DNA from 2 places in the Paenibacillus sp. FSL R7-0333 genome. Region 2 is predicted to be linked to the other one. Evidence: riboswitches for the same ligand, from Rfam matches in the RefSeq annotation. Region 2 holds a riboswitch; the other holds the start of a gene.
The links. A riboswitch is a leader RNA that binds a small molecule or an ion and turns the genes downstream of it on or off. The one in region 2 is predicted to bind glycine.

Region 1 (6,827 bases), 510 kb from region 2:
CCGGCAGAACTGTACCCACAAATTCATACCCGTAATATTCCCTGGGGACATTAGCCACCGAGTATTCATCCTGCTTCAGCGCATGATACAGAGGCTCATCTGCCTGAATGATCTGCCCTGCCCGGATGCCCAGATCAATGGAATCACCGGGGTAATAGGCAAGGAACTTCTCTGTGTCGCAGATGGCAATTGAGATATCGTAAGGAAAAGCAGCTTTCAGAATGGGTGCCAGATTTATTAGTTCTTCAAGGGAGCGGACGATGTTTTTCATAGATGCGGTTCTCCTTCTATTTCAGGTAGCTTCACGGTACAGTGAAATCTTGAGTTAAGTTCGACATTTTGCGAATAACCTCCTTTATTCAAAAATGAATAATTAAAAATTGATTTATAAGCACAGCATCAGCCTGACGGGTGAAGGATGCGGGTGCTTCAAGCAGTAACTCCATTTTCTTCGCTTACCTGCTGGCCCGCGCGCCATTGGCGTGACCAGTGTGGGCGGTTTTTCGACCACATCTCCCCCGTGCACTCTCAACGTGCCAAGTGTGGGCGGTTTTTCAACCAAAAAAGCCGGAACCCGTCAGTCTATTGCTGACAGGCTTCGGCTTTCCTTCACTCATTGCGGCTTAACTCTATTGTACTCCTGCCCCTATTGCATCCTTCAACCGTTCCAGCTGAAGCAAGTGGTGGCGGTAGTGCATCTCGATCAGCAGATACCATTCGGTTGCATTCAAAGGGCCGAAGCGGGGATGAGGGACAGTGCTGTGCTCAGGTGCCTGCGCAAGCTTCGGCAGGGTCTCCCGCATACGGTCCATCACGGTGTGCAGACCCTGGATCAACTGCTCCTTGCTCTCCGGCTGTACCGGCGTGTACTGCGGTGACGGCGGAACATGAACACGTACAGGCGGGAAGCTGCCCCCGGCAAAAATCGCTTTACCCTCCGGTGTCATCTCTGCTTCATTCCCCGCCGCTTCCCCGTTCCCGGCCAGACACTGATCGATATTACGGAGCTGCATGTACAGCGCCGATTGTATCAAATGCTGGACCATCTGCCCGAGAGACCACTCTCCCTCGGCAGGCTGCCGCAGCAGCTGCTCCATACTGAAGATATCTAATTCCATAAGATAGTGATGGGCAGTCTTCTCAAACTGCTGTAAGGCTTCTGTTGTCTTCATATTCATATTCATATTCATAATATTCAGGCAGCTCCTTTATTCTTAAGGTCTGTTCTGAATATACACAACCTCTCCTGACAACGTTATGTCAGTAGCGTTCCAGCATTCTCGCCGCTTCCTCCCGCACAAGCCTCCGCAAGGCTTCCGGCTCCAGGACAACCGCCCCCGCTCCCCAGCCAAGCACCCATTGCAGCAGGTCCTCGGGCTGGCGCACACGGAAGATCATATGCCTGCCATCTGCCTGGTCCTCCACTGCCTCCAGATAATAGTTCCCGGATTCAGCCGCCTTGCCCGCAATCTCCGGCTGAACCAAAATGCACACACGTACATGGCGGTCATCCTCCGGCTGGTACTCGTGCAGATCGAAATCCGCAGGCGCTTCGAACCGGTCATCCAGAATGGTAAGCTCACTCATTCTGGATAAGCGGAAATGACGGATCTCCTGCCGCAGCCCGCACCAGGCCACCAGGGTCCATGCGCCTCTGTTTAAGACAAGTCCATACGGCGAGGCGGTTCGGACACTGCGGTGACTTCCGTCAGCTTCCTGTCTGCCCTTTGTATACCCAAAGCCGATCTTCCGCTGCTCCAGAATCGCGCGTCGGATCTGCTCCATGTACTCCTTCTCCTGTCCTTGCAGCTTATCTTTACTGGTATTCAGCAGCAGGATGCTCTGGCGGAGCCGGGCGGCATTCTCCTTGACATCCTCCGGCAGAACCGCTTCAATCTTCCTCCCTGCTGCGGAGGCCTGGTTACCATACTGAGTGTCGAACCGCTGCTCCACGAAATCCGTCCCGATCAGCAGGGTCACTGCCTCCTCGGCGGTGAAGCTGACCGGGGGCAGGAAATACCCTTTTACCAGTGAATATCCCTGACCCGTAGCGCCTACCACCGGCACTCCGGCTTCACTAAGCGCCTGGATATCGCGGTAGATGGTTCTTACGCTAGTCTCGAAGACGGACGCCAGATCCTCTGCCCGTACGACCCCTTTGCGCTGCAGCTCCAGTACGATGGCTAACATGCGGTCTGTCTTGTTCATGCGGCGGCTGCACCCTCTTCATCCTGAAATCAGTTTATGTATTGATTATACTGATTTCCTGTTCACTTTTCTCCTTACGGCTTCTAATGGAATACAGAACGAACAGCAGGATGAACCAGAGCGGGGTGAACAGCAGCGCCGGACGGGTCTCGGCAGCAAAGAGCATGATCACAAGAATGGCGGCAAACAGCGTCAGGACAGCATAGTTAATTACCGGGGTGAACGGTGCTTTAAATTTGGAAGCGGCATGTAAGTCCGGGCGGTTCCTTTTATACTTGATATGGCAGACCAGCACAACGCCCCAGACCCAGATGAAGCAAATGGCGCTGATCGTAGTCACGATGCCGAAGGCCTGACCCGGAATAAGCTTGCTGAGCAGTGCCCCGGCAGAGATCACCAGCGTGGAGAGGAATAAGGAATTCGCAGGTACATGATTCCGGTTCAGATTGCCGAGCTGAGGGGAGGCCTGATTCCGTCTGCTCAGATTGTAGAGAATCCGGCTGGTCGAGAACATCCCGCTGTTGCAGGCGGAGGCCGCCGAGGTTAAGACAACGAAATTGATAATCCCCGCAGCAACCGGAATCCCGACCAGACTGAAGGTGCGCACGAACGGACTTTCAGCTGCGCTAAGCTGGGTCCAGGGATTAATGCACAGCAGCACGAAGAGCGCGCCGACATAGAAGAAGAGAATCCGCAGCGGAATTTTGTTGATCGCGGACGGGATGTTTTTCTCAGGATTAGCCGTCTCCGCTGCCGATACCCCCACCAGCTCCACGCCGACATAGGCGAATACCACCATCTGAAAGGAGAACAGGAAGCCCTTCACCCCGTTCGGGAACACGCCCCCGTGCTCCCAGAGATTGCGGACCGACACTGAGCCTGCATCTGTCTTGAACTGGGTCACCAGCAGGACAATCCCCAGGCCGATCAGAGCCAGAATCGTAACCACCTTGATCAGAGCAAACCAGAATTCGAGTTCGCCGAAGCTTTTGACCGTGAGCAGATTGAGCCCGAGCAGAATGATCAGGCAGATCACGGCCGGTACCCACTGCGGAATATCGAACCAGTACTGCACATAGACGCCCACCGCAATCACATCGGCCATCGCCGTCATAATCCAGCAGAACCAGTAGGTCCAGCCTGTAATGAAGGCCGCGCGCGGCCCCAAGTAATCCTCAGCAATGTCTGTAAAAGATTGATACCCCGCCTTCGAGAGCAGCAGCTCCCCCAGCGCCCGCATCACAAAAAACACGGCAATCCCCACGATCAGATACGTGAGCATAATGGAAGGCCCGGCCTGCTGAATCGCCTTGCCTGAGCCCAGGAATAATCCTGTGCCGATCGTACCTCCGATAGCGATAAGCTGGACGTGCCGGTTCGCAAGCTCTCTTTTTAATTCTGTCTGTGCCATACCTGTTTCCCCCTTAGTGTATATGACGCTGTCCTGCCGGGTAACGCACAATAACCCCACAAAGTGGAGATTCCGCTCCGATGATTACTCAGATACTTTGCGGGGACCCCATAACAAAAAGGAGACTGGATATCATCCAATCTCCTGGTTCATAAGAGGTTCCAAATAAGCGTCTGCAGCAGCGGCTAATCCGCACGGCAAAACACAAATCCGGTACTCTTCTGTCCTTTTGCCTGAGATTGTGAACCCTTCGGCGCTGCGGTCTCCCGCAGTCTCTCCAGAAGCTGCTCCAGCTATAGTGTGATCCATAGCCTTCATAGCTTGCGAATATTCAATTATTTGAAGCTGACTTCATGTAAATATTTTTCAATTCTATGCACAGTCCAGACTTCTGTCAATATCATTTGTTACTCTCGTGTTCATCGCCGGGTGTCCTGCACTGCTTCATTGCCCGTTATTTAACCGTAATTTTGGTTTCCAGGTCTTTATAATAAGTTTTAGCCCATTGGCCCTGCTTGTCTTTGAACATCTTCCCGCTGGCATCTTTGGAATACGTAAAAGGCTTAACGCTAATGGACTTCGGAACGGCTGGGAATGCACTATAGTTCTGTTCCTCGGTACCGCTTGTTTTAACCTTCTCAAACGGCTTGCCCCACGGCGAGATCACATTCCCCTTCTCATCCACAAGGTCATATAACATTCTTTCCGGGTTCACCTTGGACTTGGCCGCTGCCGGAACTTCACCCTTAAAGGTCACCTGCAGAGACATCGTTAACGCGGTCATCTCGAAGGAATTCACCGTATAATTGAATTTGTTGTTCTTCTTGGAGACGCCCGGCTTCAGGCTTAACAGGGTCCCCAGCTTGTTCACTTGAACTTTGAAAATAAACGGCTCCTTCACCCCGTTGGCGTATGCCTTCAGCGTCAGGTCGAATTTGTCCGGGATTTGCTGCTTCATGGCTCCCTTACTCAAATAGATCAAGGCTGTGTCCGTATCTTCCAAATTGGGAATGATGGAAGTATCAAACAGCAGCTTTTTCCCATTGATTAACACGTCCACATTCCTGGTCTGGTCCATGAAAGAACCGTTCTTGCCCACCGTCCCTCCCTCCTGCCGGATGCCTGCGACAAGCTTATTACTGTCATAGATCAGATCGGTTAGAGTCAGGGTCACCCCTTCCTGGGTCACGGCCTGATTCGGGGCAGCAGCAAGCCCTTTCTGGAAAATAGCCTTCAGAGTGGCGTTGTCGCTGGCCGCGAACGCGCTGTCAGCCTTAGCATCCTTGTTGACATTGGCTGCCGCCGCTACGGGTACAGTGAATCCCCCGCCGACAACTGTCCCTCCGAGTACAGCAGTTACTGCTGTTGCTATAATTGCTTTCTTCATCGTATTTAAGCTGATCGTGTACATAGTTTCTCTCCTTTGCTTATTAAGAATATACAGGTATAACGTTCTCTTGCTGCTATTTTGTGACAGGAGCGCAGAATAACATCCTACTTGCACAAAGTCATTTTTGAATAAACAGGGTCATTTGCAAGAGAGAATTCGGTTCATCCGCTCTACTATAATAAGTTCATCCAGAACAAGTAGAGTGAGGTTAGAACTTATGGCAAATCCCGTACCACAAGCTTTGAACACCAAGTTAGCGACACAGCCCCAGGGCCGTTTCGGCCGTCTGCTGCACAATATCGTGCGATACCGGGTGCTGCTGCTGATGCTGCTGCCCACCTCGATTATTTTTTTCATCAACTGCTATATTCCGATGTTCGGATTATTCATTGCCTTCAAGAACATCAACTACATTGACGGCATTATGGGCAGTCCCTGGGCCGGGCTCGATAACTTCCGGTTCCTGTTCGCTACCTCTGACGCCCTGCGGGTGACGATCAACACCGTGGGTTACAATGTGGTCTTCATTATCTCAGGCCTCATTCTCTCCGTCTCGCTGGCGATTGCGATCAATGAGGTGCGTAACAAGCTGGCTTCGAAGTTCTTCCAGACCGTCATGATTATGCCGAACTTCCTGTCCATGGTCGTGGTCAGCTTCATCGTCTATGCCTTCCTGCACCCGGAGTACGGCTTCCTGGTCAAGCATATTCTGCCAATGTTCGGCTACTCCTCAGTGAATGCCTATATGCATCCTAACGCATGGCCTTACATTCTGTGGATCACCAAAATGTGGCACTCCATCGGGATCGGCAGCGTCATCTACCTTGCAGCCATCACCGGCATCAGTGAAGAGCTGTACGAAGCTGCGGTGATGGACGGCGCCAGCAAATGGCAGCAGATCACCAAGATTACCCTGCCGCTGCTCACGCCGATCATGGTCATTCTCACGATTCTTAACATGGGCGGCATCTTCCGCTCTGACTTCGGGCTGTTCTACCATGTGACCCTGGACTCCGGTGCGCTGCGCTCGACTACGGATGTCATCGACACCTATGTCTACCGGGGCCTGATCCAGCTCAACGACCTGGGGATGTCCTCAGCGGCGAACTTCTATCAATCTGTCGTCGGCTTCTTCCTGGTCATCGGCGCGAACGCTCTCGCCCGCAAGCTGAACCGCGATACGGCGCTTTTCTAGAAACGGAGGATTCTAATGACTACTGCATCCCGAAGCAACCCTTATACCAAAGGCTCCACTACCGCCCAGATTATTCTGAATGTGTTCTTCATCGCCTTCAGCCTGGCATGTATTCTGCCGATCCTGCTCATTGTCGCCATCTCCTTAACCAACGAGAAGGCCTTGACGCTGCAGGGTTACAAGTTCTGGCCCGATCATATCGACGCATCCGCGTACCAATATCTGTTCAAGCATTCGGAGACACTGGTTAAGGCGTATGGCGTCAGCCTGACCGTTACCATTATCGGGACTGTTCTGGCCGTGCTGCTGATTGCGCTATATGCGTACCCGCTTTACCGGAAGGATTTTCCCTTCAAAAAAACATTCAACTTCTACCTGCTGATCACCATGCTGTTCTCGGGAGGGCTTGTCCCCTTCTATCTGCTGTACGTGAACTATCTCGATCTGAAGGACTCGCTGGTTGCGCTGATCCTGCCCGGCCTGTCCAATGCCTTCTATATCTTCATCACCCGTACCTTCTTCCAGCAGACGATCCCGGAGGAGATGATTGAATCCGGCAAGCTGGACGGGGCCTCGGAATGGCGGATATTCTTCCAGCTTGTGCTTCCGATCTCCCTGCCTGT
Region 2 (6,827 bases):
AATTCCTCGAATTGCAGCGGACGGTTATCGAGCGCAGACGGCAGGCGGAACCCGTGTTCTACAAGGACTGTCTTACGCGCACGGTCACCGTTGTACATCGCCCGGATCTGCGGCAGCGTCACATGAGACTCGTCAATCACAATCAGCATGTCATCCGGGAAATAGTCCATCAGTGTATAAGGAGTAGCTCCCGGCTCACGGAAGGTAAGCGGACCGGAATAGTTCTCGATCCCCGAACAGAAGCCGACTTCCTTCATCATCTCGATATCATAACGGGTGCGCTGCTCCAGCCGCTGGGCCTCCAGCAGCTTGCCTGCTTCACGGAGCACAGCCAGCCGCTCCTCCAGCTCACGCTCAATATTAACCAGCGCTACACGCATGGTCTCTTCCTGGGTAACGAAGTGAGACGCCGGGAAAATCGCGATGTGATCACGTTCGCCGATCAGCTCGCCTGTCAGAACATCAATCTCCGTAATCCGTTCGATCTCGTCTCCGAACAGCTCTACCCGGATCGCATGCTCGCCCTGGGATGCCGGGAAGATCTCAACCACATCCCCGCGCACACGGAACGTACCGCGCACGAAATTAATATCATTGCGCTGATACTGGATATCTACAAGCCGGCTCAGAATCTGATTGCGCGGCTTCTCCATCCCTACACGCAGCGAGAGCAGCAGGCTTCCGTATTCCTGCGGCGAACCGAGACCATAAATACAGGACACACTCGCCACGATAATGACGTCACGGCGTTCGAACAGTGAACTCGTTGCCGAGTGGCGGAGCTTGTCAATTTCTTCATTTATGCTGGAGTCTTTCTCAATGTAGGTATCGGAGGAAGGGATGTACGCCTCTGGCTGGTAATAATCGTAGTAACTGACGAAGTAATCCACGGAATTGCTCGGAAAAAATTCTTTGAACTCACTCGCCAGCTGCGCAGCAAGCGTCTTGTTGTGCGCAATAACCAGCGTGGGGCGGTTCAACTTGGAAATCACTTGTGCGATGGTAAAGGTCTTGCCTGTACCTGTCGCTCCCAGCAGCGTCTGGTGCTTCTTGCCCTGCCGGATGCCGTCCAATAACTCTTCTATGGCATGAGGCTGATCGCCCTGGGGTGTATACTCGGACTCCAGTTCAAAAGTCTTCGTACTGACGACAATATCACTCATTTGCCCGTCTCCCCTCTATCGTCTAGAATATATGAATATATTATAATTGTAACCCAATAGCTTCCTCCTCCATACCATACTGAAAAATATGGAAGATAGGAATGCACGTTCCCGTTTATTATACAGCGTTGCCCAGACTGTTGCAAACCATAATATATAGAAATTTAAGGAGCCTGAATTTATGGATTTTACTACAATAATCGGCCTGCTGGCCGGGATTGTCGCCATGATCGGCGGTTTTCTGTGGGAAGGCGGCAGCCTGTCCGGCCTGCTGCAGCCCAATGCTGCCCTGATTGTATTCGGCGGCACACTTGCGGCTGTACTTATCAGCTTCCCGGCTTCCAAGCTCCGCAGCATTCCGGCGGCGCTACGCGTGGCTTTTGGCAGGCAGCAAGATACCAGCCGGGAACAAGCTGAAGAACTGATCGCCATGGCTGCACTCACGCGGCGCGGCGGTGTGCTTGCACTGGAGAAACGAGCGGAGGAACATCCAGATCCCTTCACCCGTGAAGGCCTCTTTCTGATTGTCGACGGCAATGACCCGGATCAGGTTCGGCAGATCCTGGAGCTTGGGATGGATGCCAAGGAACTGAAATATGAAGGCTATGCCAAAATATTCGAAGCCGCCGGCGGCTATGCACCGACCATGGGCATTATCGGCACCGTTATGGGGCTGATCCGGGTACTCAGCAACTTAACGGACCCTTCGAATCTGGGCGCGTCCATTGCCGTAGCTTTTACAGCAACACTCTATGGCGTAGCCAGCGCCAATCTACTCTTTTTACCCATTGCCTCCAAAATCAAATCCCGCAGCCAAAGTGAGCTGGGCACTATGGAGATGCTACTTGTTGGCATTCTGTCCCTGCAGAACGGGGATCACCCGCATCTCGTCCGGCAAAAGCTGGCCCCCTTCCTGGCAGACGCCCCTAAACGCAGCGCCAGCACCAGTCCGGGAGACCCGCTATGAGACAAAGAAACCGCCGGCAGCCCCGCGCCGCCGCAGGGAAAGAGAGCCGGGACCGCTGGATGATTACCTATGCGGATCTGATCACGCTTCTGCTTATTTTCTTCGTGATTCTGTATGCCATGAGCAGTCTCGATTCGCAGAAATATGCCATTGTCAGCGGCTCCTTATCGGATACCTTCAAGAGCGGAAGTACTGTACTGGAAGGCGGAAACGGCGTTCTGGAGGGCAATCAGGGCATTACAGAGACTGACGTTTCGAAGGGTCATAATGAAGACGGCAGCACCGCTGACACGCCTTCGGCCACAGACTCTGGGGATGCGAACGAACTCAATGGACACGGGGCAGATACACCTGCAGCCGGACAAGAAGGAGATGGGGCTGGACACCAGCCGTCTGCGCGCGAGCTTGCTTTTCGTGAACAGGAGGCGAAGCTGGCTGCGCTTATGGGCGTTATCACCCAATACGTGGAGGAGAATAACCTGGGTGAGCAGATTTTTGTTGCCGATAAGCCGCAGGGCATTGCGATCACGCTCAGTGACCGCTTCCTGTTCGATGCAGGTAAGGCTGAGCTGAAATCGCCTGCACTCCCTGCACTGCGCCAGCTCTCCGGCCTGTTCCGCGGCATCGGCGCCACCATCAGCATCGAAGGCCACACCGACAATGTTCCGGTAACCGCCGCTTCGGAATATACGGATAACTGGGAGCTGTCCGGCGCCCGCGCATTATCTGTGCTGCGCTTTTTCCTGGATAACGAGGGCCTTAGCCCTGATACCTTCCAGTACGCCGGTTACGCGGATACCAGACCTGCATATGATAATGCTACTACCGAAGGCAGACAGAAGAACCGCCGGGTCGAACTGATTGTACTGCGGCAGCTGCAGGAGACGGAATAATATACAGACGCAAAAAGACAGACCTCTCACATTAGTAACATCTAATGTAATAAAGAGAGGTCTGCCGTATTAACATCCGCTTCCGCAAATAAGCTAACTTTTATTCCCCAACCAGTTCCTTGTACGCAGCCGCATCCAGCAGGCCGGTTACTGCCTCTGCGAACTCAGCATCAAGCTCCAGCTCAAAAATCCAACCGTCTCCGTAAGGCTGATCGTTGATCAGCTCCGGGCTGGCCTCCAGCGCATCGTTGATCTTGGTCACCTTACCGGATACGGGTGAATATAGCTCCGATACCGTCTTCACGGACTCGATACTGCCTACGCTGTCACCAGCGGAGATTGCCGCGCCGACTTCCGGGAATTCTACAAACACGATATCGCCGAGCAGATGCTGCGCATGATCCGTAATCCCTACACGTACTACGCGTCCCTCGCCCTGCTGCGCCCACTCATGCTCTTCGCTGTATAGCAGGTTGTCAAGCACTTCACTCATGTCCAAGCCGCCTCTTTTCCGTAATTGGAGTTCTAAATTTAGTTATAGCCTAAGTTATCGGCTTGCCTAATGTCAATATAACTGACAGTAAAATTAAATTTGTCAACTTTTTGACGTTTTTTGATTGACAGGGCGGAGGGTTACCCGGTTTAATGGAGTCAGTAGAAAAACATATGGTTTGCGAATGATGGCATAGGGAGAGACTGTCTCACAGGAAGACAGCGCCGAAGGAGTAAGCCCGGGATGGGTGAATCTCTCAGGCAAAAGGACCTTTGCCGGACGCATCTCTGGAGAGCATCCGGATGCCTGCGCCGCAGGCTTCACGGATCACCAACGGGGAAACCTGCGCGGCAATGCAGGGTAACTCTCAGGTACCAAGGACAGAGCGAAAGTCCATTTATGCATACGTGCATAATGGCTTTCGCCTGTCCTTTTTCGTATGTAATCAAAGCCAAGGGAGTGACGAGATGGAGTCTTTGAGAAGAACGCCTTTTTATGATCTCTATGCCGCGTATGCGGAGTCCAGATGTATTGATTTTGGCGGCTGGGAGCTGCCGGTTCAGTTCACAGGGATCGTGAAGGAGCATGAAGCCGTCCGCAATCAGGCCGGACTGTTCGATGTCTCCCACATGGGAGAATTCATGGTTACCGGAGAGGGCGCAGAAGCCTTCCTCCAGAGAATGACCACGAATGATGTCAGCCGCTTGGAAGACGGCGCGGCGCAGTATACGCTGATGCTCTATCCAAGCGGCGGAGTGGTGGACGATCTGCTCGTATACCGTCTGGGCGAGGAGCGTTACATGCTTGTCGTCAATGCGTCGAATATCGACAAGGACTTCCAGTGGCTGCAGGAGCATCTCACCGCTGAGTTCAGCGGGGTCACTCTGAACAATGTCTCGGATGAGACCCTGCTGCTTGCCTTGCAGGGACCGCTGGCTGAGACCATCCTTGCCAAAGTGACGGACGCTCCTCTAACGGAACTCAAGCCTTTTCACTTCATCGAACACGCCGAGGTCTGCGGCGTCAGCGTCCTGCTCTCCCGCTCCGGATATACCGGTGAGGATGGCTTCGAGCTGTACGCTCCTGCTGATACGGCGGCTACCCTCTGGAAGGGCCTGCTGGAAGCAGGCGCTCCGCATGGCCTGACTCCTGCCGGACTCGGCGCACGCGACACGCTGCGCTTCGAGGCCAAACTGCCGCTGTACGGCCAGGAGCTGTCGGCGGATATCACTCCACTCGAAGCCGGTGTCCAGTTCTTCGTGAAGCTGGATGCAGGCGACTTCATCGGCCGTGACGCCCTGCTGAAGCAGAAGGAAGCCGGTCTGCCCCGTCGTCTTGTGGGCCTGGAGATGATCGACCGTGGCATTCCCCGCTCCCACTATCCCGTATACGCGGATGGAGTGAAGATCGGTGAAGTAACGACAGGCACCCAGTCCCCGACCCTGAAGCGGAATCTCGGACTCGCCCTGCTGGATACTGCCTATACGGAGATCGGTACAGAGGTGTACGTAGAGATCCGCGGCAAGCAGCTCAAGGCTGCCGTCATCAAAGCCCCATTCTACAAAAGAAGCCAAGGAGTGAAGCCGCAATGAAGCACCGCTATCTGCCTATGACCGGGCAAGACCGCGCAGAAATGATGGAGACCGTAGGCATACAGTCCATCGATGAGCTGTTCGCCGATATTCCGCAGTCTGTCCGTTACCAGGGAACCCTGCCGATGTCCGGCGCCCTGGATGAGTACGCACTGCTTCGCCATATGAAGGGGCTCGCCGACAAGAATGCCGATTTCGACACCCACGCCAGCTTCCTCGGTGCCGGATTATACGATCACCACGTTCCGGTCGTCATCAACCATGTGATTTCCCGTTCGGAATTCTATACCGCCTATACCCCTTATCAGCCGGAGATCAGTCAGGGTGAGCTACAGGCGATCTTCGAATTCCAGTCCTATATCTGTGAACTGACCGGGATGAAGGTCGCCAATGCCAGTATGTATGACGGTGCAACGGCCCTGTCCGAAGCGGCTGTGCTGGCCGCAGGTGCCACCAAACGCAAGAAGCTGATTGTCTCCCGTACGGTTCACCCGGAAGCGCGTCAGGTGCTGCGTACCTCCGCCAACGCCTGGGGCCTGCAAATTGTAGAGATTGATTATGCTGACGGGGTAACTGATCTCGCCAAGCTGGCTGAAGCCATCGACAGCGATACGGCTGCCGTTCTGGTTCAGTCGCCCAACTTCTTCGGTGGTATTGAAGATCTGCGCCAGATCGAGCCGCTGATCCATGCGGTCAAGGGACTTCTCGTGGTCAGCTCGAACCCCATTGCACTTGGCGTATTGGAGTCCCCCGGACGGCTTGGCGCAGACATCGTAGTCGGCGACGCGCAGCCGCTGGGTATCGCCGCATCACTGGGTGGACCCACCTGCGGATTCTTCGCAGTGGCCGAACCGCTCATGCGCCGGATGCCGGGCCGGATCGTCGGCCAGACCGTTGACCGGAATGGCAAGCGCGGCTTCGTGCTGACGCTCCAAGCCCGCGAACAGCATATCCGCCGAGAGAAGGCGACCTCAAATATCTGCTCCAACCAGGCGCTCTTGGCGCTGTGCGCTTCCGTCTACCTGTCCGTGATGGGCAAGGAGGGCATGCGCGAGGTGGGTGAGCTGAACATCCGCAAGAGTCACTATGCCGCTGGGCGGCTGGCTGAAATCACCGGCGCTGAGCGCGTCTTCACGGCCCCGTTCTTCAATGAATTTGTCTTGAAGCTCCCGGAGGGCAGCAGTGTGAGTGCAGTGAACTCCAAGCTGCTGAAGGAAGGCTATCTGGGCGGTTATGACTTAGGCCGGGATTATCCCGAGCTGTCCGGACATATGCTGGTTGCCGTAACGGAGAAACGAAGCAAGACCGAAATTGACGAATTCGCAAGCGCACTGGAGGGCTGTGTATGAAACCGGAACAAAGTCTGATTTTTGAATTAAGCCGTCCCGGCCGCTCGGCCTACTCCCTGCCTCAATGTGATGTGCCGCAGGACGAAGGCATTGACTCCCTCCTTCCCGAAGGGCTGCTGCGCAGTGAGCCGGTCGTACTGCCGGAGGTATCCGAGGTGGATGTCATCCGCCACTATACCGCCCTGTCCCGCCGCAACTTCGGAGTCGATAACGGCTTCTATCCGCTCGGCTCCTGCACTATGAAATACAACCCGAAGATCAACGAGGATGTCGCCCGCTTCCCGGGACTCTCCAAGATCCATCCGTACCAGCCGGAGGAGAGCATCCAGGGTGCGCTTGAACTGATGTACACGCTGCAAAAGGATCTCGC

Region 1: linked by a shared signal. The riboswitch ahead of MKY86_RS30650 (amino acid permease) and the one ahead of gcvT (glycine cleavage system aminomethyltransferase GcvT) in region 2 are both predicted to bind glycine.

What each region holds. Positions count from the first base shown of each region.
Region 1 covers NZ_JBBOBZ010000001.1:7,142,934-7,149,760, forward strand. The annotation lists gene MKY86_RS30635 (methyl-accepting chemotaxis protein) at 1-271, opposite strand, end outside; gene MKY86_RS30640 (DinB family protein) at 630-1,172, opposite strand; gene MKY86_RS30645 (helix-turn-helix transcriptional regulator) at 1,261-2,208, opposite strand; gene MKY86_RS30650 (amino acid permease) at 2,243-3,619, opposite strand; glycine riboswitch at 3,831-3,910, opposite strand; gene MKY86_RS30655 (DUF5643 domain-containing protein) at 4,074-5,030, opposite strand; gene MKY86_RS30660 (ABC transporter permease) at 5,227-6,204, shown strand; gene MKY86_RS30665 (carbohydrate ABC transporter permease) at 6,220-6,827, shown strand, end outside.
Region 2 covers NZ_JBBOBZ010000001.1:6,632,123-6,638,949, forward strand. The annotation lists gene uvrB (excinuclease ABC subunit UvrB) at 1-1,163, opposite strand, end outside; gene MKY86_RS28295 (flagellar motor protein) at 1,345-2,130, shown strand; gene MKY86_RS28300 (flagellar motor protein MotB) at 2,127-3,023, shown strand; gene gcvH (glycine cleavage system protein GcvH) at 3,124-3,516, opposite strand; glycine riboswitch at 3,701-3,798, shown strand; glycine riboswitch at 3,802-3,902, shown strand; gene gcvT (glycine cleavage system aminomethyltransferase GcvT) at 3,984-5,108, shown strand; gene gcvPA (aminomethyl-transferring glycine dehydrogenase subunit GcvPA) at 5,105-6,457, shown strand; gene gcvPB (aminomethyl-transferring glycine dehydrogenase subunit GcvPB) at 6,454-6,827, shown strand, end outside.